DNA from 2 places in the Pseudomonas sp. ASL9 genome. Region 1 is predicted to be linked to the other one. Evidence: predicted binding sites of a transcription regulator. Region 1 holds the regulator's gene; the other holds the start of a gene.

Evidence for each region. Region 1 encodes FliA, which starts transcription of late flagellar genes. Its sites were predicted from a motif close to CTAAAGTTTNNNNNNNNNNNGCCGNTAA; they were not measured.
Region 2: AC1ME2_RS23265 (methyl-accepting chemotaxis protein) is a predicted target of FliA. The motif match lies at 8,609-8,636, and genes of this name have one in related genera.

Annotation. Positions count from the first base shown of each region.
Region 1 is NZ_CM155277.1:4,927,335-4,941,719, reverse strand. Features, by position in the region: gene AC1ME2_RS22740 (ParA family protein) at 1-361, opposite strand, end outside; gene motD (flagellar motor protein MotD) at 407-1,294, opposite strand; gene AC1ME2_RS22730 (flagellar motor protein) at 1,305-2,045, opposite strand; gene AC1ME2_RS22725 (protein-glutamate methylesterase/protein-glutamine glutaminase) at 2,045-3,199, opposite strand; gene AC1ME2_RS22720 (chemotaxis protein CheA) at 3,251-5,476, opposite strand; gene AC1ME2_RS22715 (protein phosphatase CheZ) at 5,510-6,298, opposite strand; gene AC1ME2_RS22710 (chemotaxis response regulator CheY) at 6,318-6,692, opposite strand; gene fliA (RNA polymerase sigma factor FliA) at 6,954-7,694, opposite strand; gene fleN (flagellar synthesis regulator FleN) at 7,691-8,524, opposite strand; gene flhF (flagellar biosynthesis GTPase FlhF) at 8,636-9,958, opposite strand; gene flhA (flagellar biosynthesis protein FlhA) at 9,970-12,102, opposite strand; gene flhB (flagellar biosynthesis protein FlhB) at 12,313-13,449, opposite strand; gene fliR (flagellar biosynthetic protein FliR) at 13,451-14,236, opposite strand; gene fliQ (flagellar biosynthesis protein FliQ) at 14,242-14,385, opposite strand, start outside.
Region 2 is NZ_CM155277.1:5,054,960-5,069,783, forward strand. Features, by position in the region: gene AC1ME2_RS23240 (Ig-like domain-containing protein) at 1-199, opposite strand, end outside; gene AC1ME2_RS23245 (hypothetical protein) at 333-2,198, opposite strand; gene AC1ME2_RS23250 (autotransporter outer membrane beta-barrel domain-containing protein) at 2,611-4,881, shown strand; gene AC1ME2_RS23255 (hypothetical protein) at 4,971-5,621, opposite strand; gene AC1ME2_RS23260 (hypothetical protein) at 6,041-6,706, opposite strand; gene AC1ME2_RS23265 (methyl-accepting chemotaxis protein) at 7,014-8,579, opposite strand; gene acnA (aconitate hydratase AcnA) at 8,789-11,530, opposite strand; gene rlmM (23S rRNA (cytidine(2498)-2'-O)-methyltransferase RlmM) at 11,754-12,818, shown strand; gene tusA (sulfurtransferase TusA) at 12,949-13,203, shown strand; gene AC1ME2_RS23285 (MATE family efflux transporter) at 13,799-14,824, opposite strand, start outside.

The sequences.
Region 1 (14,385 bases):
GCCACAGCTGTGACAGGCTTTTGGCAATCACCAGGCCCAGGCCGTTTTGGCCCGGAGACTGGCGCTCCAGCACAGCCAGCGCCGTGCTGGATGGCATCAGGGAAATACGTTCATCACTGGTGGGCAACAGCAATTGGCCAGGCAGGCCCTCAGGCACCACACCTTTGTGCAGGAACAGATCGTAGGCGCTGTGCTCCAGCGTATCCGGGTTATGCCCGAAGTAGCTGGTCATGGACCCATGGGGGTCGAGGTCGACCATGACCACGCGCTTGCCCGCCTCCGCCAGCAGACCGGCTAAAGCGATAGAGGAAGTGGTCTTACCGACGCCACCCTTTTGATTGGCTACTGCCCAGACTCTCATTGTGCTTTTTCCTCCCGACATGGCGTTGGCCATACCGAGAATTGACTATAAGACGGGTGACGGAGAATTGACGGCCTTCCCACGTACCAGCTGCGTACCCTGCGTCGGTGCAGTTTGTGTGCCAGCACGCCTCAATGCGGCATCAGGTGTTGCATTGGCGGTGCCTGTCCCTGTAAGGCTGCGGCGTACCTCCAGATTGCGTGAAATCACCAGAACCACGCGCCTATTGTGGGCACGACCTTCGGCGGTCGTATTAGAGGCCACCGGCTGGAATTCACCATACCCAACTGACGCCATGCGTGCAGGGCTGACCCCGTCCATGGCCAGCATGCGAACAATGCTCGCGGCCCGAGCCGACGACAGCTCCCAGTTAGTCGGGTACTGCGACGTGCTGATCGGCTGATCATCGGTAAAACCTTCAACGTGCACAGGATTGTTGAAGGGACGCAAAATCTTCGCGACCTTCTCGATGATATTGAACGCAGTGTCACTGGGCATGGCATCGCCGCTGCCGAACAACAGGCTGGAGTTGAGCTCGATCTCAATCCACAACTCGTTGCCGCGGACCGTCAACTGATTGGACTTGATCAAATCGCCAAAGCCATCGCGCACGTCGCTCGCAATCGCACGCAGCGGGTCAGTCGAGTTTGGCGACAAGCCCGCGTCGACCTCCTCGCTGTCCTTGATCAGCGGCTCTGCGGGCCTGACTGTCAGGGGGCGGTCGATACCAATAGGAATCGGTTTGACACTGCGCTCGGCATCGCTGAACACACCGTTCAAAGCCTCCGATAGCACCTTGTACTTGCCCTCGTTGAGCGATGAAATCGAATACATGACCACAAAAAAAGCGAACAGCAAGGTGATGAAGTCCGCGTAGGACACCAGCCAACGTTCATGGTTTTCATGCTCTTCGGGGCGGCGACGGCGGGCCATGACTATTGCATCACTCCATGAAACCTTGCAGCTTCAACTCGATCGAGCGTGGGTTCTCGCCCTCGGCGATGGACAAAATGCCTTCGAGCAACATTTCGCGATAACGCGACTGACGCAGGGCGACGGCTTTGAGTTTGTTAGCGATCGGCAGCAAAATCAGGTTGGCTGACGACACCCCATAAATGGTCGCAACGAATGCCACAGCAATCCCGCTACCCAGCTGACTCGGGTCCGCAAGGTTGCCCATCACATGAATCAAGCCCATGACCGCGCCGATGATGCCAACGGTCGGCGCGTAGCCACCCATGCTTTCGAAAACCTTGGCCGCCTGAGTATCGCGCGTTTCCTGGGTCATGAAATCCACTTCCAGAATGCTGCGAATCGCTTCGGGTTCAGCACCATCGACCAGCAATTGCAAGCCTTTGCGCGAGTAGCTGTCGGACTCCGCGTCTGCTATGGCTTCAAGCCCGAGCAGACCTTCCTTGCGCGCAGTCAGACTCCAGTTGACGACACGGTCGATCCCGCCCGGCAGGTCGATACGTGGAGGGAACAGAATCCACCCAACAATCTGCAGGGCTCGCATGAAAGAGCTCATGGGAGACTGCAGCAACGCAGCAGCGAGGGTGCCGCCCAGTACGATCAAGGCCGCCGGACCATTGAGCAATGCGCTCAAGTGCCCGCCTTCCAGGTAATTGCCGCCAATAATGGCAACAAAGGCCAGGATGATCCCAATAAGACTCAGTACATCCATCAGAGACAGGCCTCAACCAAATGCTTGCCAATCTCATCCAGGCTGTACACAGCGTCCGCGAGCTCGGCTTTGACGATGGCCATGGGCATGCCGTAAATCACGCAACTCGCCTCATCCTGCGCCCATATATGGCTGCCGCCCTGCTTGAGCAGACGCGCGCCTTCGCGGCCATCGGCACCCATGCCAGTCAGCACTACCGCCAAAACTTTGTCACCGTAGGACTTGGCCGCTGAACCGAAGGTGATATCCACGCAGGGCTTGTAATTCAAGCGCTCGTCGCCGGGTAGGATCTTCACCGCGCCGCGACCATCGATCATCATTTGTTTGCCGCCAGGGGCCAGCAATGCCAGACCCGGACGCAAAATATCACCGTCTTCGGCTTCTTTGACGCTGATCTGACACAACTTGTCCAGGCGCTCGGCAAACGCCTTGGTGAACGCTGCCGGCATGTGCTGGATCAGGACGATAGGTGCCGGAAAGTTAGCGGGCAGTTGCGTCAACACTCGCTGCAACGCCACCGGACCACCGGTTGAGGTACCGATTGCCACCAGCTTGTAGGCTTTGCGCTTGGGGGCGGGCGAAGCATGCGTTGGCAAGTGCGTCGAGGAAGTATTTGCCGGTAAAGGCGCCGATCGAGTCGGTAACACACGGGACGTCGCAGACCCGGCACTCAAGGTGTTGGTTTTGGTCGGCGCGGAGCCCGTACCCGATGGGGCGGCCTGCGGCGCCGGAGCACTGTAACCGGTGAAACGACGGTTACTGTGCGAGAGAGTGTGAATTTTCTCGCACAGCAGCTGTTTGACCTTTTCAGGGTTGCGCGAGATATCTTCGAAGTTTTTGGGCAGAAAATCGACCGCACCAGCGTCCAGCGCGTCCAACGTGACTCGGGCGCCCTCATGGGTCAGTGAGGAAAACATCAGGACCGGTGTCGGGATGCGCTGCATGATATGACGCACTGCCGTGATGCCATCCATCATCGGCATCTCGTAATCCATGGTAATCACATCAGGCTTGAGTGCCAGCGCTTGCTCGATAGCTTCCTTGCCGTTAGTCGCCGTGCCGACTATCTGGATATTCGGGTCCGCAGAAAGAATTTCCGAGACGCGGCGGCGGAAGAAACCTGAATCATCCACCACCAGGACCTTAACTGCCATAAACACTCCGTTAGGTGCCGCAGGCGCCAAAGGCGACCTGCAGCCCCAGAATCAAATACGCCGCGCGGCGTAACGCTTGAGCATGCTTGGTACATCGAGAATCAAGGCAATCCGACCGTCACCGGTAATGGTGGCACCCGACATACCCGGCGTTCCCTGCAGCATTTTGCCCAGCGGCTTGATGACGACTTCTTCCTGGCCCACCAACTGATCGACGACAAAACCGATGCGTTGTGTGCCAACCGACAGGATCACTACGTGCCCCTCATGCTGCTCTTCGTGAGCAGCCGAGGCGACCAACCAACGCTTGAGATAGAACAGCGGCAGGGCCTTGTCACGCACGATAACCACTTCCTGGCCATCGACGACGTTGGTGCGCGAGAGATCAAGGTGAAAGATCTCGTTAACGTTGACCAGCGGGAAGGCAAACGCCTGATTGCCAAGCATCACCATCAGGGTCGGCATGATCGCCAGGGTCAACGGCACCTTGATGACGATCTTCGAACCCTGGCCCTTGGTCGAATAAATGTTGATCGAGCCGTTGAGCTGGGCAATCTTGGTTTTCACCACGTCCATGCCCACGCCACGCCCGGACACGTCGGAAATCTCAGTCTTGGTCGAGAAACCCGGCGCGAAAATCAGATTGAAACAATCGGTTTCGGTCAGGCGGTCGGCGGCATCCTTGTCCATCACACCGCGCTTCACAGCGATGGCGCGCAAGACATTGGCATCCATTCCCTTGCCGTCATCGGAGATCGACAGCAGGATGTGGTCGCCTTCCTGTTCGGCCGCCAGAATCACCCGACCGCACAGGGGCTTGCCCGCAGCTGCGCGCTCTTCCGGGGTTTCGATGCCGTGGTCGACGGCGTTGCGTACCAAGTGGACCAGCGGATCGGCCAGCGCCTCGACCAGGTTTTTGTCCAGGTCGGTTTCTTCGCCGACCAGTTCCAGACTGATCTCTTTCTTCAACTGACGTGCAAGGTCGCGGACCAGACGTGGGAAGCGCCCGAAGACTTTCTTGATCGGCTGCATGCGGGTTTTCATCACTGCGGTCTGCAGATCAGCCGTCACCACGTCAAGGTTCGACACTGCCTTGGACATGGCTTCGTCGCCACTGTTTAGGCCCAGACGGACCAAGCGGTTACGCACCAACACCAACTCGCCAACCATGTTCATGATTTCGTCGAGGCGTGCGGTATCGACCCGCACAGTGGTCTCGGCTTCGGAAACTGCGTGCTTCTCCAGCGCGGGCGCTTTGGCCGGAGCAGGAGCAGGAGCCGCCGCAACAGCTCTGACCAGCGCAGGCGTAGGCGCTACTGCGGCTTTAGCCACGACTGGCGCCGGTGCAACGACTGTCGCAACAGCATCAGGCTCAAACTTGCCTTTACCGTGTAACTCATCAAGCAAGGCTTCGAATTCGTGATCAGAGATTTGATCACCACCCGCAGCGCTTGCAGGCGCCTTGGCGACGGACACTGGAGCGAGGACGGCAGGCTCCAGTGCATCGGCTACGAACGAACCTTTTCCGTGCAACTGATCGAGCAGTGCTTCGAATTCGTCATCGGTAATTTCATTGCTGACGGGAGCCGTGAGCACCGCCACTGGAGCAACCGGAGCAGGCGTGACATCGACGGCGAACTGGCCTTTGCCATGCAACTGATCGAGCAGTGATTCAAATTCAGCATCGCTGATCTCGTCGCTGGCATTCGGGTCAATCGCAGGCAATGCGACCGCTGCTGGCGCACCCGCTGAAGCGGCCGCCTGCGCCTTGACGGCATTGAGCGAGTCGAGCAGTTGTTCGAATTCGTTATCAGTGATGTCGCCTGCGGGATCGGCAGGTGGCTCTTCGACACTGACGGGCACAGCCGCCGCGACCTCTGCGGCGGGCGCAGGCGCGGCCAAACGGGCTAATGCCGCCAGCAATTCGGGCGTAGCCGGAGTCACCTCAGTGCGCTCACGCACTTCAGTGAACATGCCATTGACCGCATCCAGTGCTTCCAGGACCACGTCCATCAATTCCGAGTCGACGCGACGCTCACCCTTACGCAGGATGTCGAAGACGTTCTCGGCGATGTGGCAGCACTCCACCAACTCGTGGAGCTGGAGGAAGCCGGCGCCCCCTTTTACAGTGTGAAAACCGCGAAAAATTGCATTGAGCAATTCCGAATCATCTGGTCGGCTTTCCAGCTCGACCAACTGCTCGGACAATAGCTCGAGAATCTCGCCGGCCTCTACTAGAAAATCCTGAAGGATTTCTTCATCGGCGCCGAAGCTCATTGGGGTGCTCCCTAAAATTAACCGTCGACCGACCTAGAAGCCCAGGCTGGATAGCAGATCGTCAACATCATCCTGACCGGATACAACGTCTTCACGCTTATCGGCATGAATCTGCGGACCTTCACCCTGAGACAGATGTTTTTCTTGATCTTTTTCTGCACGTATCGATTGATGGTCATGTTCGATCCCAGCAAAACGATCGACCTGGCTGGCCATCAGCACCAGTTTGAGCAGGTTGCTTTCCACTTCCGTGACCAATTGGGTCACGCGCTTGATCACCTGGCCGGTAAGGTCCTGGTAATCCTGAGCCAACAGAATATCGTTGAGATGGCCCGACACTTCTCGGGTTTCCTTTTCGCTACGTTTCAGAAAACCATCGACACGCCGGGCCAACTCACGAAACTCTTCAGCACCGACTTCGCGACGCATGAAGCGTCCCCAGTCGACACTCAAGGCGGCAGCATCGGCGCCGAGTCCGCTCATCAGTGGCGTGCTGAATTCCACCAGATCCATGGTGCGGTTGGCCGCAGCCTCGGTCAGCCGGACCACATAGGACAGGCGCTCGGTGGCATCATTGATCTGCGAGACTTCCTCGGCTTGCGGCGTGTTCGGGTCAATCTGGAAATTGACGATCGCACTGTGCAGTTCGCGGGTAAGTTTGCCGACCTCCTGATACAGGCCACTGTCGCGGGCCTTGTTAAGCTCATGAATCAACTTCGCAGCATCACCGAACCGGCCTTTTTCAAGGCTACTGACCAACTCGTGTGCGTGTTTTTTCAGGATCGACTCGAAGTCGCCCAATGACGAATCTGTGTGCTCCATAGAGCCCTCACGGCAAACATCAGCTATTAACGCGCTCGAAGATCTTTTCGATCTTTTCTTTCAGCACTTGAGCTGTGAAGGGCTTGACCACATAACCGTTCACTCCGGCCTGAGCGGCCTCGATGATCTGATCACGCTTGGCTTCAGCCGTTACCATCAACACCGGTAGATGTTTAAGGCGTTCATCGGCACGCACGTGGCGCAACAGATCGATGCCGGACATACCCGGCATGTTCCAGTCAGTCACCAAAAAGTCGAAGCTCCCGTTTTGCAGCATCGGCAGCGCGGTAGTTCCGTCGTCCGCTTCAGCCGTATTGGTGAACCCCAAGTCACGCAACAGGTTTTTTATGATCCGCCGCATCGTTGAGAAGTCATCAACAATGAGGATTTTCATGTTTTTGTTCAATTCGACCTCCAAGCAGTCTTTAACGCACTCAGCACCTGAATACGCTGTTCAATCAAAACCGGCGCAGCACACAACAGCTGCACGAAAACGACGACGGGCTTGGTAAACCAACAGGTCGTGAGCTGGCATGGCAGGTCCTATAGGACCTTGACCGACCGACTCCTGCCTAGTCTTATCTTCTTCGCACGCAACGCTTTGCACAGCCGGCTTACAGATAGCGCGAAACCACCAAGGGCCACTCACTGCCTGTCAACGCGCTCGCCATTCTCCCAAACGCCCTCGCAAACGAGCTGCGCACTGGCTGTGTAACTGGCTGACCCGCGACTCGCTGACCCCCAATACCTCACCAATTTCCTTGAGGTTCAGCTCCTCGTCGTAGTACAGCGCCAACACCAATCGCTCACGCTCTGGCAAATTGGCTATCGCATCTGCTAACGCCATCTGGAAACGTTCATCTTCCAGATCGCGCAGCGGCTCAAGCTGAGTGCTTGCGCCATCCTCGTGCAACCCTTCATGCTCGCCGTCCTGCAACAGATCGTCGAAACTGAAGAGCCGACTGCCCAAGGTGTCGTTCAAAATCCCGTAATAATCATCGAGACTCAATTGGAGTTCGGCCGCAACCTCGTGATCTTTAGCGTCACGACCCGTTTTAGCTTCAATTGCCCGAATTGCGTCACTTACCATGCGTGTATTGCGATGCACCGAGCGAGGAGCCCAGTCACCCTTGCGGACCTCATCAAGCATGGCGCCACGAATACGAATCCCGGCATACGTCTCGAAACTCGCCCCCTTGGTGGCGTCGTACTTGGTCGAGACTTCGAGCAGACCGATCATTCCCGCTTGGATCAGATCCTCGACCTGCACACTGGCGGGCAGGCGCGCAAGCAGGTGATAGGCGATGCGTTTGACCAGCGGCGCATAGCGCTCAATCAGCTCGTACTGGGAGTCTTTGGACGCCTTGCTGTACATGCGATAGCCGCTGGCTGTCATAACACCGGTCCCGCACTCGTCGGATGTACGAGCCGCTCAACGAAAAATTCCAGATGCCCACGCGGGTTGGCCGGTAACGGCCACGTGTCGACTTTCTGGGCGATGGCTTTGAACGCCAGCGAGCACTTGGAGCGAGGGAACGCTTCATACACGGCGCGCTGCTTCTGCACGGCCTTGCGTACGCATTCGTCGTAAGGCACTGCACCGACGTATTGTAAGGCGACATCCAGGAAGCGGTCCGTGACCTTGGTCAACTTGGCGAACAGATTGCGGCCTTCCTGAGGGCTTTGCGCCATGTTGGCAAGCACCCGGAAGCGGTTCATCCCGTAATCACGGTTAAGCAGCTTGATCAGTGCGTAAGCGTCGGTAATCGAGGTCGGCTCATCACACACCACCAGCAATACTTCCTGGGCTGCGCGCACGAAGCTGACGACCGATTCGCCGATGCCCGCAGCCGTGTCAATCACCAGTACATCGAGGTTATCGCCGATGTCACTGAAAGCCTGGATCAACCCGGCATGTTGCGCCTGAGTCAGATGAACCATGCTCTGAGTGCCCGACGCGGCCGGCACGATACGAATCCCGCCCGGCCCCTGAAGCAGCACGTCGCGCAGCTCACAGCGCCCCTCGATGACATCGGCGAGGGTGCGTTTTGGGGTTAAGCCGAGTAATACATCGACATTAGCCAGGCCCAGATCGGCATCCAGCAGCATGACGCGCCGGCCGAGTTCAGCCAGAGCCAGTGATAAGTTCACTGACACGTTAGTCTTACCGACGCCACCTTTGCCGCCGGTCACCGCGATAACCTGTACGGGATGCATGCTGCCCATGTTAATTTTTTACCTTGTCTTGCTTAGACCGAGGCCACATTACTGGCTGCGCGTTCGTTGAGTGAACAATGCTTGGCAGACCATGATGTAGGTACATTCCAATGTCTTGCTTTACCCAACCCTTTTGTTCGGGCTGTGATAAAGATCCGCGAACATATCTGCCATAGCTTCCTCGCTCGGCTCTTCTTGCATTTGCACACTGACCGCTCGACTCACCAACTGGTGCCGGCGCGGCAAGTGCAAATCATCCGGTATCCGTGGCCCATCCGTGAGGTAGGCCACCGGTAATTCATGACTGATTGCCAGGCTTAACACCTCACCCAGGTTGGCAGTTTCATCCAGCTTGGTGAGAATGCAGCCGGCCAGACCACAGCGCTTGTAGCTGTGGTATGCAGCGGTTAGAACCTGTTTCTGACTGGTAGTTGCCAACACCAGATAATTACGTGCTTTGATCCCGCGCCCAGCGAGGCTTTCCAACTGCATGCGCAGTGCCGGGTCGCTGGACTGCAAGCCCGCAGTGTCGATCAAGACCACTCGCTTGCGCAGCAATGGCTCCAGCGCCTGACCCAGCGACTGGCCTGGATCGATGTGGGTGACCGGCACATTGAGGATTCGGCCCAGGGTTTTCAATTGCTCCTGGGCACCAATCCGGTAGCTGTCCATGCTCACCAGCGCGATATGTTGCGGACCATATTTCAAGACATACCGCGCCGCCAGTTTCGCCAGCGTGGTGGTCTTGCCCATGCCTGCCGGACCGACCATGGCGATCACCCCGCCCTCTTCCAGAGGTTCGACGTCGGGGGTTGCGATCATCCGTGCCAAGTGGGCCAACAACATGCGCCATGCCTGACGGGGCTCTTCAATATCGGGGATCATCGCCAACAGGTCCCGGGACAAAGGTCCCGACAGGCCGACGCGTTGCAGGCGACGCCACAGGTTAGCCTGCTGCGGACGGGTGCCTTGCAGTTGATTCCAGGCCAGCGACCCGAGTTGCACTTCAAGCAGTTCGCGCAAACCATTCAATTCAAAACGCATGGACTCGTAAGCGCGCTGCCCGCCGACTGGCTCAACGGCAGGGGCCGGAGCGGCTGGGCGTGGCGGTTCGCTGAACGTCGGCTCGATGTGCGACTCGGCTGCCGTCAACGGCACACCGGAGAACAGCTGACGATTGATTGACGAGTCGATGTCACCACGGGTGGTGAGTTCAGCCTGAGCTGAAACAATGCGTGATTGAGTCTTGCGCAGCTCATCTTCGAGCTCGATGTTCGGCACACGTGGCGCCAACGCAGAAAGCTTGTAATCCAGCGCAGCAGTCAGCTCTACACCACCGGCAATCCGCCGGTTACCAATGATGGCCGCATCGGCGCCCAACTCATCGCGAACCAGTTTCATGGCTTGACGCATGTCGGCGGCGAAAAAACGCTTAACTTGCATGACTCCCTACCTCAGCCGTTGGGCCCCACCGTCGCGACGATCGTGACTTGCTTATTGTCAGGAATTTCCTGATACGCCAGAACATGCATGTTCGGTACAGCCAACCGCCCAAATCGTGACAGCATTGCGCGAACCGGGCCTGCGACTAACAAAATCACTGGTTTACCCTGCATCTCTTGGCGCTGGGCAGCGTCAATCAACGAACGCTGGAGCTTTTCAGCCATGCTTGGCTCAAGAAGAACGCCCTCTTCCTGACCCTGACCCGCCTTCTGAAGACTATTGAGCAATATTTGTTCCAACCTTGGCTCAAGGGTGATGACAGGCAGCTCCGGCTCAGCGCCTACAATGCTTTGGACGATAGCGCGACACAATCCGATGCGCACCGCAGCGACCAGCGCGGCGGTATCTTGACTCCGAGGTGCCGCGTTAGCGATGGCTTCGGCGATGCTGCGGATATCCCTGACCGGAACCTGTTCGGCCAGCAACGCTTGCAATACTTTGAGTAAGGCCGAGAGTGAAAGGACACCAGGCACCAGCTCTTCAGCCAGCTTGGGCGAGCTTTTGGCCAACAATTGCATCAATTGCTGCACTTCTTCATGACCAATCAGCTCATGAGAATGCTTGTACAGAATCTGATTGAGGTGTGTCGCCACCACTGTGCTGGCATCCACCACCGTGTAACCGAGCGATTGTGCCTGGCTGCGCAGGCTGACTTCGATCCACACCGCCTCCAGACCGAACGCCGGGTCCTTGGCGGTGATCCCGTTGAGCGTACCAAAGACCTGCCCCGGATTGATCGCCAGTTCGCGATCCGGGTAAATTTCGGCTTCAGCCAAGGTGACGCCCATCAGTGTCAGACGATAGGCGCTGGGCGCCAGATCGAGGTTGTCGCGGATATGCACGGTCGGCATCAAAAAGCCCAACTCCTGGGAAAGCTTCTTGCGCACGCCCTTGATCCGCGCCAGCAGTTGACCACCCTGATTGCGATCTACCAACGGAATCAAGCGGTAACCCACCTCCAGACCGATCATGTCGATTGGCGCAACATCATCCCATCCCAGCTCTTTTGAATCCTGCACACGCGTCGGCGAAGGCAGCAACTCCTGTTGGCGCTGGACCTCTTGCAACGCATTCACCTTGATCATGCTCTGTTTTTTCCAGATCAGGTACGCAGCACCCGCAGCCACCAGACCCAGGCTGAGAAAGGAAAAATGCGGCATGCCTGGCACCAGTCCCATGACCATCATCAAGCCTGCGGCCACAGCCAGCGCTTTGGGCGAAGTGAACATCTGCCGATTGATCTGTTTGCCCATTTCTTCCGAACCGGAAGCACGGGTCACCATGATCGCTGCAGCAGTGGACAGCAACAGTGATGGCAACTGCGCCACCAAACCGTCACCAATGGTCAGCAGCGCGTAAACTTTGCCCGCATCGGCGAATGACATGTTGTGCTGGAAAATACCGACGGCCACCCCCCCGATGAGGTTGATGAACAGAATCAACAAGCCGGCAATGGCGTCGCCACGCACAAATTTGCTGGCACCATCCATTGACCCGTAGAACTCGGCTTCCTGGGCGACTTCAAGGCGACGACGCTTGGCTTCGGGCTGATCGATCAGGCCGGCGTTTAGGTCGGCGTCGATAGCCATCTGCTTGCCGGGCATCGCGTCGAGGGTGAAACGGGCGCTCACTTCGGAAATTCGGCCCGCACCCTTGGTAACAACGACAAAGTTGATGATCATCAAAATCGCAAAAACCACGATACCAACGACGTAGTTACCGCCAATCACCACCTCGCCAAAGGCCTGAATCACCTTACCGGCAGCGGCGTGGCCGTCTTGACCGTGAAGCATGACCACCCGCGTCGACGCCACGTTCAGCGCTAGACGCAGCAATGTAGCAACCAGCAGGATGGTGGGGAATACCGAGAAGTCCAACGGCCGCAGGGCATACACACACACCAGCAGGACAACAATCGATAGCGCGATGTTGAACGTGAAAAATACATCCAGCAGAAATGGAGGCATCGGCAACATCATCATTGCCAACATGACCAACAGCAGCAGCGGCACACCCAGTTGCCCACGACCCAGGCCAACCAGATTGCTGCGCGCAGCGTTGATTAATTGAGAGCGATCGACCAATTCTTTTCCTGCCCGCTAGACCAAACTTTTGACGCCATTAAGCGACGTAGCAAGGTCAGTGCAAGAAGCTTTCCAACTATTGGAATCAGCGCAATTTTGTAGGCGATGCCGCGCTCTCGCGCAGCAAATAGGGTCCCTGCGGGACTGTAGCTGACATTGGCTGGAGCTGCCGAAGGCTGCGAAAGGAGCGATGCGGTGTATCAGGTAAACCTACGAATCACGCCGCAAATCGTTCGGGATCGGCATATCGCCCAAAGGGTCCGGGCGCTTGCCCTTGCCTGCGCGATGCTGGCGAATCTGATAGACGTACGCCAGCACTTGCGCCACGGCAAGGTACAGGCCGGCAGGAATCTCCTGGTCCAGTTCGGTGGAGTAGTAAATCGAACGCGCCAAAGCGGGTGACTCAAGAAGAAGGATGTTGTGCTCGGCGCCGATTTCTCGAATCTTCAATGCCAGAAAATCATTACCCTTGGCCAACAACAGCGGCGCCCCGCCCTGCTCGGGATCGTATTTGAGCGCCACGGCAAAATGCGTCGGGTTGGTAATAATCACGTCCGCATCGGGAATCTTCGTCATCATTCGTCGCTGGGACATCTCGCGCTGCAACTGACGAATCCGCTGTTTGACCTCTGGCCGCCCATCGCTGTCCCTGTGCTCGTCACGCACCTCCTGCTTGGTCATCAACAGCTTTTTATGGCTCTCCCACAACTGGAACGGCACATCCACCGCAGCAATGATGATCAACCCGCACGCAATCCACAACGCACTCCAGCCTACCACCTGCACGCTATGAATGATCGCCAGCTCCAATGGCTCATGGGCGATAGAGACCAGAGCACCCTTGTCCTTGGACAGTACCGCCAACGCCACCATCAGAATGATGAAAAACTTGGCCAGCGCCTTGATCAGCTCGACCAACGCCTGGACGGAAAACATGCGCTTGATCCCGGACACCGGACTCATTCGACTGAACTTGGGCACCATTGTCTCGGTAGAAAATATCCACCCCCCCAACGAGATCGGGCCGATGAGTGCCGCCAAAACCATGGTCAGCATCAGCGGCTGAACGGCAACCAGCGCCGCCTTCCCAGCATTGAGAAAATACAGGCCCATGTAGTGGTCATCCATGATGACTTCACGCGGAAGCGTAAAATTAACCCGCATCAACTCGAGCATCATCTCCGCCAACTGACTACCAAATACCAGCAAGCCCCCTGCCCCCGCCATCATGATGACCAGGGTATTGAGTTCTTTGGAGCGGGCGGTCTCACCCTTGTCACGGGATTCCTTGACCCGTTTGGACGTGGGGTCTTCGGTTTTATCCTGGCCATTCTCGTTCTCAGCCATGTCAGTTCGCCCGGACCAGACTGCGCAGCAACTGCAAGGCCTCCACGGCCAGCGGCTGATACTGATTGAGAATGTCGCCGAGGGTGATCCACAGGATCACCATGCCCAGCACCAGCGTGAGCGGGAAGCCTATAGAGAAAATATTCAACTGTGGCGCGGCGCGGGTCATCACGCCAAATGCAACGTTCACCACCAGCAACGCAGTGATGGCGGGCAAGACCAGCAACAAGCCGGCGCCCAATACCCAACCCATGCGACCGACCAGTTCCCAAACGTGCGTGAGATTCACCCCACTACCCACTGGCAACGTGGTGAAGCTTTCCACCAGCACCTCAAAGACCACCAGATGGCCGTTCATGCCCAGGAACAGCAAAGTCACCAACATCGTGAAAAACTGCCCGATCACCGCCACCGACACGCCGTTGGTAGGATCGACCATCGAGGAGAAGCCCATGCCCATCTGCACCGCAACGATCTGCCCGGCAATGACGAACGACTGAAAGAACAACTGCAAGGACAATCCCAGCATTGCACCGATAACAATCTGCTCGGCGATCAGCATCAGCGCACTCAAATCCAGCGCATGAATCTCCGGCATCGGTGGCAGGCTGGGTGCAATCACTACCGTAATCGCCAATGAGAAATACATGCGCACACGCCTGGGCACCAGCGTCGTGCCAAAGATCGGCATGGTCATCAGCACCGCTGCGACCCGAAACAGCGGCAGCATGAAGCTCGCGACCCAGGTCCCGATCTGCGTGTCCGTGAGGGCAAGCACGGCGGGCATGATCGCTAACCGATCAACTGCGGAATACTGCCGTACAACGACTGGATGTATTCCATAAACACCCGGATCAGCCAAGGGCCCGCGACAATCAGAGTGATCAACATCACCAACAGGCGCGGCAGAAAACTCAAGGTCTGTTCGTTAATCTG
Region 2 (14,824 bases), 130 kb from region 1:
TTTCGATACCAATAGGTACGCTATTCCATAGTAATTGATAAGTATACCGTGGGCGGGCGCCTGCCCATACCTCCAAGTTGACAATTACCGGAGAGGTAAGGACGTGAATTGGCAGAAGGCCGCCCGTCAGTGCGACGGGGATATATGGCGTTTTAAGAGCAGTGGTTTGTTTATTTTTTTCTTCTGAGAAGTTAGACATTTTTATACCTTTAATTAGGCTAGTTATTATTAGCAAGGCAAGCGGGAGTGCAGCTGATCTCCCGATCACCTTACTGTGATAATGGTCTGTTAGGTAATGCGGTTAGGCTACGGGAGTAGTCCCGCTTGATTGCCTAGATGGAGCAAGTGATCTCAATCGAATCAAGCATATTGATCGGTACTCTGGTGGGCCTGGAGTTTGCCGGACTTTGATTGCTACCAACGGCGGGTTCAACCCTGAAATAAGCTTCCCCAAATCCTGAGCACACAGTGCGTAAGACTCTATGTGGAATGGTGAACATATAGCCATTTGCGACGTCATAATCATCGAGTTCACGAGCACTGCTATAATCGGCCGCCGAAATGGGGTTGTTATTGTCGTCAAAACCTTTGAAGGTGAAAAAAAGTTTTTGATCGTTGTCTATGTTTACGTAAGGCGCAATGGTAACGTCGGCACCGTTCGGATTTTCATTAGGGCCTACCACGCCGACGGAATTAGTTTTAAACGTAGGACCGCTCAACCCATCGATCCCGCCCGGAAGCTCTTCTTTCGAGCGGACGATTACTATTTGTACCGGCGCTTTTGCCGGGTTAGGGTTGCTATTTCGAGTGACAGTGAAATACACGGGGATTTCCGCACCAGTACCTTGATCCTTCATTATTTCATTGGGGATGGGGAGGGTAAGGCTTTTGGCGGCAGTAATGTCTCCAGCTCTGATTTGATACCATTGCAATTTTTTTTGCTCACCCCAATACAGATTCAGATCGTCACTGATATTAAAGTTTGACGTCCAGGCGACGACAGCGCGACTATTTAGCTCATAGTCGGCCTCGTCGATAAAGTTATCCGTGACATTCGGGCTTTCAACGCTGGTGCCTTGAATCACCAGCGCATCTAGAGGTTCAGGAATCGGCAGGGTTAGAAAAACGTCGATGATATCAATGAGAGAGGTCCCGATCAGTTTACCTTGTCGGAATACTTCGTATTTGATATTCACTGTCCCAACGGGAATGACGTTGATCGTTTCATAAGGAACGAGAAGCGATAGCACAATAGTTTCGTTCTCGTCTCCCGGTGGCAGTGTTACCACCAGCATCGGATTGTTATCCCCCCAATACAGCTTGATATTATCGAGCCCGCTTGCCCCGGGAAAATGGGGGATATCAACCTTGATACCCACTTGTGCTTCGGCATTGTCAACCAGATCACCTACTGCAGGATCTATGATAGGCGCTGGAAAGTCTGTCGGCAGTTCCTCCAGTTGGAGGGTGATCAAAGTAATATCCGAGTCAATTGAGACGTTACCCGCACGGTCAGTCACAGTGTATTTGACAGCTTCCTCGTCGCTGCCAATTTGCTCCAAAAAATCACGGGTGAACGTAACTACTATTCTATTCAACCCCATGTCGTCCGCGTCTACAATTGCGCTCGGCCCCTGAAGACTACCCCAGAAGGTCTTGACTTCATCATGCTTCGCCATGCCAGTATAGCCAGCGATTTGAGCGTCCAGTTTGTCGCCCAATTGGGTGAGTTCAGCCGAGGTCAGACCATTTTGAACTTCGATCGGGAACTCCATAGTTGCTAGCTGCGGTGCCCCCGGCGCAGTTCGATCGATAACTACTTTGAAAACTTCAGAAAAATTATCAACTTGGCTGACTGGATTAAACGTCCTATAAGCTAAGTCATGGTTGCCATCTGTGAGTGCATTAACTGGGACTTCAAGCGTCAGTGTGTCACCTACTTGGTCTGTATCTGAAATTTCATTTTCAGATCCAAGAAGTTCACGATCCCAAGTTAACTGATACTTGTAACCCGGTCGAGCACCCGCCCAGACCTTAAAGTCTACAGTAACTGGACTGCTCAGGGTGCTAATGGGTAACAATCCTGGATTATCTACGTCATGGAATGCAACTGCTACATTGGGTGCGTCCAACTCAAGAAGGTTGTTGCTCGCCCGGTTACGACGAATAACGCCTGGTTGTTGAGGCTGCTTTTTCATGATGAATCTCCTTCGTATATAGGGTTGCGCCAATCTGTATGGGCGCAAATTAGTATTATTAAGTACGGAGGTGCTCTGCGTACTATTTAATAAGTTATGTCTGATGGTGCTTGACATGTTGGCATAAGATTCCCTATGTCCGGCTTCGACGTAATCGGTTTTTTTGAAAGATGTCAATACGAGGTGGTAAATAATTATTTTCGCCGGGCTCTCATTTGCATTGACCTTGTTTAGGCAACAATCAGTTAAATAAAAGTGCCGAAATAACACCTATTTTAATTGGGCAGTGATTCGGCTGTAAGTCGTTTACAGGGTCAATTTAGGAGATTTCCTACGCGTGGGAGAGACTTTGGCGGTGGAGGATAGATCTTAATGGCAGAGAATTACCGCTCTGATAGTTTTGGAGTGCAATATGTTAGATAGCAAAAAAAATCGAAACGCCGTATGTCATGTCTGCCTGAAAATTATTGTCGTATCGATGGGCGCTTTATCGGGGTTTCAGGTGCTTGCCGCGCAGGCAGGAACTGCCGAAATAATGCTCGATGAAAAAGCTATCGAAAAGGGACTGATTGATGGTGGGCAGGTAACAATTGACGGCTCTATTCCACCAGATTCATATACGGTGCAAAACCGAGGAACCCTTAACCTCGTCGATAACGCCGTGGCCAATGTCATCAGGGCTTTTGGTTCCACTGTCAATGTCAATTCCAGCACGGTGACTGCTGGTATCGACGTATCAGACAGTATCGTGAAAATCAACCAGTCGGTGGTTCGTAATGATAGCGGCGCTGGTTTGTTTCTTGTTGCTCGTCACGACGCTATAAATCCTGGCTCTTCAGCATTTGTCAGCGGCAGCGAAATTACAGGAGCCGGCAGAGGAGCGTCATTAGGGGCTTACAGCTCGCTGGTTATCGATGATGTTCGCGTGACAGGCTATAAGTCTGACGAGGATGGGGGGTTTGGTATTCGTGCGGGAAGCAGTAAGCTGACTGTTCAGGGTAACAGTCAAGTTCGTGGCGAACTGAATGGGCTTCGTATTATCGATGGTTCCGAAGGAGTAACTGGCACCGGATTTGATCAAGAAACTAAAGCGGTCGTCGATCATTCAATTATTGAAGGGTTGGCCGGTGCCGCAATCAGTGTAGGAACAATAACCGATATAAGTGCACTTGCCAGTATTACGATCCAAAACCATTCAACCCTCTTATCCGGTAACGGCAATCTGTTGGAAGTCGACGGAGGCAGCACCGTAAAATTCACCGTCGACAACAGCACCCTGACCGGCAATCTTGTTGCCGATGACACCAGCACGCTGAATGTCATCCTGCAAAACAATGCACACCTCACCGGTGATGTGATCAACGGCAATAATTTGTCGATCAATTCCGGTGCGCAGTGGCAGATGGTGGGTGATAACGCAGTCAAAACATTGAGCCTCAACGGCGGCGGGGTGAGCTTTGGTGCGGACGGGTTTCATACGTTGTCGCTGGGGCAGTTGTCCGGTAGCGGTGCATTTGCCATGAGCATCGATCTGGATGCTAGTGTCGGTGACTTATTGGAGGTCAATGGGCAGGCCAATGGCGACTTCACACTCAAGGTGAAAAACACAGGCGTTGAACCCGTGTCGCCCGATATTCAGCCATTGCAGGTGGTCCACACCGAAGGCGGTGATGCGCAATTCAACTTGCTGGGCAATCGGGTGGATTTGGGCGCCTATTCCTACGAACTGGAAAAACAGGGTAACGACTGGTTTATCGTCGGTGCGGGCAAAACCATCAGCCCCTCGACGCAGAGTGCGCTGGCGTTATTCAACGCTGCACCAAATATCTGGATGAGTGAATTGACCACCTTGCGTAGCCGCATGGGTGAAGTGCGTACCAGCGGCGAGGGTGGCGGCTGGATTCGGGCGTATGGCAATCGCTTCAACGCCACGACAGGTGCAGGTGTCGACTATGAGCAGAAGCAGAGCGGGATGTCGTTCGGTGCGGATGCGCCGGTTCCGGTGAGTAACGGTCAGTTGCTGATCGGTTTGCTCGGTGGCTACAGCAAGTCTGACCTGGACTTGAGTCGTGGTACGTCAGGCAATGTCGACAGCTACTACGTCGGCGCTTACGGTACCTGGCTGTTGGAGGAGGACTATTACGTTGATGGTGTGCTCAAGCTCAACAAATTCCACAACGAGTCTGAGGTGGCGATGAGCGACCAGACCAAAGCCAAGGGCGATTACACAAATACGGGTATCGGTGGGTCGGTGGAAGTCGGCAAGCACATCAAGCTGGCTGATGACTTTTTCTTTGAACCCTTTGCGCAGATGGCGGCCGTGGTGATTCATGGCGACCATTACACCCTGGACAATGGCCTGGAGGCGAAGAACAGCCGCACTCAGTCAGTTTTGGGCAAGGTTGGTACCTCGGTCGGTCGTAACATTGCGCTCAAGGACGGTGGTGTACTTCAGCCCTATGTGCGTGTCGCTGTTGCTCACGAGTTTGCGCGCAGCAACGAGGTGACGGTCAACGACACCCGTTTCAACAATGACCTGTTCGGGTCGCGTGCCGAGTTGGGTGCTGGGGTGGCGGTATCGCTGTCGAAGCGCCTGCAAGTGCATGCCGACTTCGACTACATGAAGGGCAATAATGTTGAGCAGCCGTGGGGGGCGAATGTGGGTGTGCGGTTTGCTTTTTGACGGGGTGAATCCAATCGCTTCGTGGTTCTGAAGCCCTATGTGTAAAAAAAACCGGTGATCGCTCACCGGTTTTTTTCTTCACACCACTATTACTGTGGCGGCGGCCGCCTCCGCTGTCTGCGTTTGACGGACCGTCCTCGGTTGCGTTGTTTTTCGCCGGATCTGTAACAGCTGTGTAGATTCACATGGAGAATTGCGGAGGTGCCAATCCGTTGTCCATCGCGATTGACGTCGTAACATACGTCGACTTTGCCCTGTGGGATAGCATCATAGACACTGTACGACACCCACCGCATACCCATGATTGGATCGTTGATGGTTTCTTCATTCAGCGTCTGGTTGGGGTAGATTTTGCTGCCCCAAAGCAGGTTGAATTCATCACCGGGTTTCAAGTGGGGACAACCCGGTATCAGTACCGTGATGCCGGCCCTCATCTGTGCCTCTGAGATCGACTGAGGATTGAACCCCTCTTCCAGAAAGGGTGGCCCCAGGTCGGCGGAAATCAGGACCGCAAGCACATCCGCTGGGCTATCTTCAGCCCGAAGTGCGTGGACGTAGTTAAAGGCCATTTCCCCGGTTGATGGGGGCTCCTGAGCGCCGCCCGAATGTTCAGCGGTCGGTTGAGAGCCCTGAGGCGCACCGGGCTTGCTGGGGCTGTCTCGCCGAGCCGGACGATGACCCTTCGTCTTGGGCTTTTTAGGGTTGAAGGGAGGAGAGCCAGGTGGCTTCTGATCATCCATATTCAATGCTCCTTAGAGTGCGGACGTAAACGTTGATAGTTCTGCAGCACTAGATTTATAAGCTGCAATGGTGATTTATTCCTGAAAAATTACATTGCTTTGTGTGACGAGGCTGCGGCGTGGCTAGAAGGTAGCACGGTTGTCACTGAGTTTTCTGCCATTGATTTCATAGTGTGAAAAATTGATGCGGCGTGTGAGTCGCTAGTTTTAATTTTATGCGTGTCGACGTAATAGAGTGTGCGTTAATTTGTCAAGAGGATGGTCCGTTCGGATAGTCAGTAAATCAATAGTGTGTAGGAGCTTGCCTACAAATTTTGGTTAATTCCTACGAGCATAAAGGAAGTTACTTGCTTCTGGAAAAAAGAAACCCTGATAGAACATCTATCAGGGTTTTTTGGGCTGAGCGACTAGGCGTTATTTTAGGGTTGCAACGTTAAGGTTACAGTTTTCGAGGTGATGGAAATATTGCCTGCGCGATCAGTGACAAAGTAACCAATTGTTACTTGATTGCTGTCCAGCCCTTGCAGAAATGGACGATAGAGTTGCATTTTTACAGGGGCAATCGTCAGGTTTTCTACCTGGACCGTGTGGGACGGTCCCTCAGTGCCATTGCACACTGTCTGGATGACATCGCCAGCTTGCATGCCAGCGTAACCAGGGACCGTACCGGTAAGGGTTTCGTCCAAGGTGACGTCCGGGAAGATCATGGGGGCGAGCAGGGTTGCGCCGGGTGGGGTGCGGTCGACTTGGATGTATGAGAGAGCAGAGTCGCCAGCTGTTTCGCCTGGAAAACCGATTGTTCTGTAGCCAACAGTGTATATCCCATCTTCCTTGAGATGCTTGTCTACGTGGATGAGTAAGTTGAGTTCAGTACCGACTTCCGGGGGCGGACTCGGAAAGCTTTCCATGCTGCCGACGAGTTCACCATTCAGTAATAGTTGATAGCTATCGCGCTGTTCTGCTCCCTGCCAAACATGGAAGCGAACGACGACATCACTTTCAAGATCCACAGTTTTAATAAGGCCGTCGATATCTGCGACGGGCACGACAGGCGCACTTAGTCCGTATTTACGTTCGTTGTTCATTTTTATAAACTCCTTGCGGCATGAGCGGGTATTACCCGCTACGCCGCTATTGATTGATTGTGTTGGGCAGAGACAGGAAATCCCACTGCGGGTGGTAATTAACTATTGGGTTCTCTACCTTCAAATCAACTAATAGAACTCCGTAAGAGCTGTCAACCCTCTTCGTAAGAAAACCTTGAAAAGGTTTGCGGAAAATAAATGAACTTGCTACGTTATTTCAGAAACATCCTACAGCGTGTTAAACCCCACCCAATAAAAAACCCCAACAAACAAAGCCTGTTGGGGTTCCTTATAACGCCATCAATTATTACCGATTAAATCGTTCCACCAGCGAGTACTGGGAGTGCGCGGTGCTGGTCAGCTCTTCACTCAGCACTGCCGAGCGGCGGGCTTCGTCGGAGGTTTTATCGGCCAGTTGGGCGATGGTGGCGATCTTGCGGCTGATTTCCTCGGCGACGGCGGTTTGCTCTTCGGTGGCGGCGGCGATTTGGGTGGTCATGTCCGTAATGTTGGCCACAGCGTCGCTGATACCGATCAGTGCTTTGTCGGCTTCCAGAACCCGAGCAACGCCTTCTTCGGCCTGACGGTGCCCGGCGTCCATGGTTTGCACGGCGTTGTTGGCGGTCTTTTGCAGTTTGGCGATCAGGCTGTGAATCTGCCCGGTGGATTCGGTGGTGCGTTGCGCCAGTTGACGAACTTCATCGGCGACCACTGCGAAACCTCGGCCCATTTCTCCGGCGCGTGCCGCTTCAATCGCGGCGTTTAGGGCCAGCAGATTGGTCTGGTCGGCGATGCCTTTAATGACATCGACCACGCTGCCGATTTCGTTGCTGTCTTTGGCCAGTTGCGTCACGGTCAGGCCGGTTTCGCCGACGGCGGTGGACAGGCGCTGAATCGCTTCGCGGGTTTCGCCTGCGATATCACGGCCGCGACGAGTCAGTTCGTTGGCTTGCTGGGTGGCATCGGCCGTGCGCTGCACGTGGTTGGCGACTTCTTGGGTGGTGGCGGCCATCTGGTTGACGGCGGTGGCCACTTGCTCGGTCTCGACGCGCTGACGCTCAAGCCCATCGGAGCTGGCGTGGGCGAGGGTGTCGGATTGTCGGGCCTGCTCGTTCAGGTGTTCGGCGGTGGCCTGCAAGCGGGTCAGGCAGGTTTTCAGGCGGGCTTGCTGGCTGAGGATCGACATTTCCAGACGCGCCTGCGGCCCACGGCTGTCGGTGTACATCTGGGCGATCAGTGGGTCGGAGGTGGTTTGTTCGGCCAATTGCAACAATCGCTTGGTACCACGCTGCTGCCAGCTCAAACCGAGTAGCCCTAGGGGGACTGACAACCCAGCGGCGAGGGCGAAGCCCCAATTGGAGTTGAGCCAGGCGCCAATCATGAAGCTTAATTGGCTCACCAGGATGAAGGGCACCCAGTCCTGCAGTACAGGTAACCATTTGTCCCGACGAGGAACCGCCGATTTTCCGTTATTGATACGTTTGTATAACGCTTCCGCACGACGGATCTGTTCGGCGGTAGGTTTGACCCGCACCGACTCATAACCCACGATCTGATTATTTTCATACATCGGCGTGACATAAGCGTTGACCCAGTAGTGGTCGCCGCTTTTGCAGCGGTTTTTGACGATCCCCATCCACGGCTGACCCTGCTTGAGGGTGGCCCACATGTGGCCGAAAACCGCGGAGGGCACGTCGGGGTGTCGGACGATATTGTGCGGTGCTCGAACCAGCTCCTCTGCGGAATAACCACTGATCTCAACGAAGGCCTCGTTGCAATAGGTGATCACGCCCTTGGCGTCGGTGGTGGAGATCAACCGCTGTTGCGCGGGAAACGTCCGTTCGCGTTGGGTGATGGGCTGGTTATTACGCATGAGCTTCGAGTCCGCTGGGCTTTAGCGAGTTATCGACCAAAGCGCTGATAAATTAAGCAGGTTTCTAAAATGACCGACGAGTCGTAGGGCCCTGACAGGCGCAGGCATTTGATCATGATAGTAATGTGCAATCAAATATCGGGTAGGTCTCTCACAGAAACACACAGGTTTCTGTGAGAGAGGGTTGAACGACGGACAGGCCTGATCCGCTAAGAAGCAATCAACTGCCGCAGCACGTAATGCAAAATCCCTCCTGCCTTGAAGTACTCAACCTCATTCAACGTATCGATCCGGCATAGCACCTCAAGGGTCTCGTGGCTGCCGTCGTTACGGGTGATGTTCAGCTTCAAACTCATCCCAGGCTGCAGTTCAGCGTTGGTCAGGCCGGTGATGTCGATTTTTTCGTTACCGGTCAGTTTCAGCGTTTTGCGGTTCTGACCACCCTTGAACTGCAGCGGCAATACGCCCATGCCCACCAGATTGGAGCGGTGAATTCGCTCGAAGCTTTCGGCTATCACGGCTTTGACCCCCAGCAGGTTGGTGCCCTTGGCCGCCCAGTCACGGCTTGAACCCGTGCCATATTCTTGCCCGGCGATCACCACCAGTGGCGTGCCGTCGGCTTGATAGCGCATGGCAGCATCGTAAATCGGCAGTTTTTCGCCGGTCGGCACATAGAGGGTGTTACCCCCTTCTTCGCCCCCGAGCATTTCGTTGCGGATGCGGATGTTGGCGAAGGTGCCGCGCATCATGACTTCATGGTTGCCGCGACGAGAACCGTAGGAGTTGTAGTCCCGTGGCTCTACGCCTTTTTCGCTCAGGTAGTGGCCTGCGGGGCTGTCGGCTTTGATATTGCCTGCGGGGGAGATGTGGTCGGTGGTCACCGAGTCGCCGAGTAGCGCCAGGATGCGTGCTCCCGATACATTTTCGACCACCGGCGGTGGGCCATCGATGCCGTCAAAAAAGGGCGGATGCTTGATGTAGGTAGAGTCATCCTGCCAGACATACGTCGCCGCCTGCGGTACTTCAATGGCTTGCCATTGCGCGTCACCGGCGAATACCCCGGCGTACTCCTTATGGAACATGGCGGTGTTGACGTTTTCCACCGCTGCGGCGATTTCCTTCTGGCTTGGCCAGATATCGCGCAAGTAAACCGGCTTGCCGTCCGAGCCTACGCCCAGTGGATCGCGGCTGATATCGATGCGTACACTGCCGGCCAAGGCGTAAGCCACGACCAGCGGCGGGGAGGCCAGCCAGTTGGTTTTTACCAGTGGATGGACGCGGCCTTCAAAGTTGCGGTTGCCAGACAGGACCGAAGCGACGGTCAGGTCAGACGTTTGAATGGCTTTTTCAATCGGTTCTTGCAGCGGCCCGGAGTTACCGATACAGGTGGTGCAGCCGTAACCGACCAGGTCAAAGCCAAGTTTATCGAGGTATTGGTTCAGGCCTGAGGCCTTGTAGTAATCGGTGACCACTTTCGAGCCGGGTGCCAGTGAGGTCTTGACCCACGGTTTGCAGGTCAGCCCCTTTTCTACCGCCTTTTTTGCCAACAGCCCGGCAGCCATCATCACGCTGGGGTTGGAGGTATTGGTGCAGGAGGTGATCGCGGCGATCACCACGGCGCCATTTTTTAACCGGTAGGTCTGGCCGTCGTGCTCGTAGTCTGCTTCGCCGATCAGGTCCGCGTTGCCCACGGCAACACCGCCGCCGCCCTCGCTTTCCAGGCGGCTTACCTCCTTGCCGGTGGGTTTGACCTGCAGGCCGAGAAAGTCGGTGAATGCTTGCGCGACATTCGGCAGCGCGACCCGGTCCTGTGGGCGTTTCGGCCCGGCGAGACTGGCTTCGACGCTGGCCATGTCCAACGCCAGGCTGTCGGTGAATATAGGTTCCTGACCAGGCAGGCGCCACAAGCCTTGTACTTTGCTGTAGGCCTCCACCAGTTTCACGGTCTCCGCCGGGCGCCCGGACAGGCGCAGGTAATCCAGCGTTACATCGTCTACGGGAAAGAAGCCACAGGTGGCGCCGTACTCCGGGGCCATGTTGGCAATGGTGGCGCGGTCAGCCAATGGCAGGTCAGCCAGGCCGTCGCCATAAAACTCGACGAATTTGCCGACCACGCCTTTTTTACGCAGCATTTGCGTGACGGTCAGCACCAAGTCAGTGGCGGTGATGCCTTCTTTGAGTTTGCCGATCAGTTTGAAGCCGATCACTTCAGGAATCAGCATCGACACCGGTTGGCCGAGCATCGCTGCCTCCGCCTCAATCCCACCGACGCCCCAGCCCAGTATGCCCAGACCGTTGATCATGGTGGTGTGGGAATCGGTTCCGACCAAGGTGTCCGGGAAGGCATACGTGCGGCCATCTTCGTCTTTGGTCCAAACCGTGCGCCCGAGGTATTCCAGGTTGACCTGGTGGCAGATCCCGGTGCCCGGCGGCACCACACTGAAGTTGTCGAATGCGTTCTGGCCCCAGCGTAGAAAGGCATAACGCTCGCCGTTGCGCTGCATTTCGATGTCGACGTTTTGGCCGAAAGCGCTGGCATCGCCGAATTTGTCGACCATGACCGAGTGGTCAATCACCAGGTCCACCGGGGACAGCGGGTTGATGCGCTGGGGATCGCCACCCGCCTTGGCGACGGCCGCGCGCATCGCGGCCAGATCGACGACTGCGGGCACACCGGTAAAGTCTTGCATCAGTACCCGGGCCGGGCGGTATTGAATCTCGCGATCCGAGCGTCGTTCGGTGAGCCAGGCGGCCACAGCCTTGAGGTCGGCGCCGGTGACGGTTTTGTTGTCTTCCCAGCGCAGCAGGTTTTCCAGCAATACCTTGAGCGACATCGGCAGTTTGCCCAGATCGCCGAGGGATTTAGCGGCTTCCGGCAGGCTGAAATAGTGATAGGTCTTAGTGTCGATTTCTAATGTTTTGAGGCTTTTCAGGCTATCGAGGGAGGGCATGAAATAACTCCTTGACGGGTCCGCACGGGACGGACCTTGGAATCGAACAGAGCCTTAAATTAACTCTGATGGGTAGTTCTGGCTAATGACATGCGTATTACTGGACCGTAGAGCGGAGCCAGTGGTTCCTGATTCCGTTATCATGCGCCGGTTTTAAGCGTTGGGGGCTGACCCCGAGCGCCGCGCAGTGGCTAAATGTTTTGCCGCTGCCCAGGAGAATTGAATGAACACCCTGTTTATGCACTGCCGGCCAGGCTTCGAAGGTGAAGTCTGTTCTGAGATCGCCGAGCACGCGGCCCGTTTGAATGTGGCGGGTTACGCCAAAGCCAAAACCAATGCTGCCTGTGCCGAGTTCGTCTGCACTGAAGAAGATGGCGCAGAGCGCTTGATGAAAGGGCAGCGCTTTGCTCAGTTGATCTTCCCTCGGCAATGGGCGCGTGGTGTTTTCCTCGACTTACCTGAGACCGACCGCATCAGCGTGATTCTGGCCCAGCTCGCGAGCTTCCCGACGTGCGGCAGTCTGTGGCTGGAAGTGGTCGATACCAACGATGGCAAAGAGTTGTCGAACTTCTGTCGCAAATTCGAAGCACCCTTGCGCAAGGCATTGGCCCAAGCCGGCAAGCTGGTGGAAGACGCGAACAAACCCCGTCTGCTGTTGACCTTTAAAAGCGGACGCGAAGTGTTTCTCGGCATGGCCGACGCGGATAACTCGGCGATGTGGCCCATGGGTATTCCACGCCTGAAGTTCCCCCGCGAGTCGCCTAGCCGTTCGACCTTGAAACTGGAAGAAGCCTGGCACCATTTCATCCCTCGCGATCAGTGGGATGAGCGCTTGTCGGGCGAGATGACCGCCGTCGATCTGGGCGCCGCACCGGGTGGCTGGACCTATCAATTGGTCAGGCGTGGCATGCTGGTGACGGCTATCGACAACGGTCCTATGGCCGAAAGTTTGATGGACACCGGGTTGGTTCAGCATTTGATGGCGGACGGATTTACCTTCAAACCGCGTCATCCGGTGGACTGGATGGTCTGCGATATCGTCGAAAAGCCTGCGCGCAATGCTGCGTTGCTGGAAACCTGGCTGGGCGAAGGCTTGTGTCGAGAGGCGGTGGTCAACTTGAAGCTGCCGATGAAGCAGCGTTATGCCGAAGTGCGTCGCTTGTTGCTGCGTATTGAAGAAGGCTTCGAGGCACGGGGCATCAGGGTCGAAATCGGCTGCAAGCAGCTGTACCACGACCGTGAAGAAGTGACGTGTCATCTGCGGCGTCTGGATGGCAAGCGGCGTTGAGCCAGTAGAACGGTGCTGACTTCTTCGCAGGCAAGCCTGCTCCCACAGGAATTTCACTGGACCTATGGGAGCAGGCTTCAACTTACCCACCGCTTTGAGCGACAATGCTCGCCTGTTTTTGGAGTGTCTTATGTCTGAATCCATCGATACCTTACCGGTCGACGCCATCCTCGATGCCAGCGGCCTTAATTGCCCGGAACCGGTGATGATGCTGCACCAGAAGGTTAGGGACCTGCAGGCGGGCGGTTTGCTTAAAGTCATCGCCACCGACCCCTCGACCCGTCGCGATATCCCCAAGTTCTGTGTGTTCCTCGGACATGAACTGGTCGAGCAGCAGGCGGACGGCGGTACTTACCTGTACTGGATTCGCAAAAAGCTGGATTGATGTGCAACCGCCTACAATCCCAATGTAGGAGCGGGCTTGCCCGCGATCCACTTGATTCGGTGTGCTAGACATACAGCTATCGCAGGCAAGCAAGCCTCTTATCAAACTGCTTTTTAATATTTTAAAAACAATGTGTTGGCGCTGTTTTTGATGTGTATATCCGGCATTTGGATGTGCTGGAACTACGGTTTCGCTCTTACAGCGAGGAACCTTTTTCAAACGTCGGGACGCCGAACCGCAAAAAGGTCCCGCCAAAACGCTTTGCCCCTCCATGCGGATCCTCGCTCCGGCGTTGCTCCGGGGTCGCCGCAAGGGGCCGTCCCTGGCCCCGTGCGGCTTACTCGGCATCCTTGCCTCGTTACCCCCTGCGCAACGCCTGCGCTCGGCCTCCTGGAAAAGGGGCGTTGCCGTAATTCGGCAGTCAATTCACTCAAAAACTAAAGGCAAATCAAGATCCCGGTGGGAGCGAATTTATTCGCGAAGGCGGCTTATCTGACACGCCATCAATCACGACACACAAATCGCAACCCAGTTTGCTGCGCGACAGCGCGGCGTCGAAGACGGGGCGGGGCCTCCTACAAAATCCGGTCGATTTTTAAGCTTTTGAACTGACCCGAATCCGCTTGCGTGCGCTGCCGGTCAGGCGGATCGAGAGCATCAGTGCTGCGCAGGTCAGCCCGACGATCAGCCCTTGCCACAGGCCGGCAGGGCCGCTGGCGGCACCGAGCAGGTCGGTCAGGCCCAAGGCATACCCCACCGGCAAGCCAATCCCCCAGTACGCGAACAAGGTCAGGATCATCGTTACGCGCGTGTCTTGATAACCGCGCAGGGCGCCGGCGGCGGTCACCTGGATCGCATCCGAAAACTGGAACAATGCAGCAAACACGATCAGCGACGCGGCCATCTTGATCACCACCGGGTCAGCGGTATAGATCGTCGCGATGTGCTCACGCAGTAGCATCATCACTGTGGCCGAAAAGCAGGCATAGACCAAGGCTGTTGCCATCCCGACTCCCGCTGTGAAGCGCGCCTCCCGGGGCTGGTTGCGCCCCAGTGCCTGGCCGACGCGCACGGTCACGGCCATGCCCAGCGAGAAGGGGATCATGAACACCAGCGAGCTGAAGTTCAGGGCGATTTGATGCCCGGCCACCACGTTGGAGCCGAGGCTGCCGATCAGCAGCGCAATCACCGCAAAGATGCTCGACTCAGCAAACACAGCGATGCCGATGGGCAGGCCGATATCGATCAGACGCTTGATTGCTGCCCATTGCGGCCACTCGAAACGGCTGAATACTTCGCAGGCTTTATAAGCCGCCGCGCGCCGCACCCAGCCCGTCATGCCCAGCAAAATGGCCCACATCACGATGGCCGTGGCCCAACCGCAACCGACACCGCCCAGGGCTGGCATACCGAAATGGCCGTAGATGAAGATGTAATTCAGCGGAATATTCAGCGCCAGACCGCACAAGCCGAGCACCATGCTTGGCCGGGTACGGCCCAGGCCGTCGCTGAGGCAGCGCAGCACGTAGAACAGTGCCGTGGCGGGCAGACCGCTGGCAATCCCGCGCAGGTATTGCATGCAGGGCTCGATCAATACCGGGTCGACTTTCATCAGGTGCAG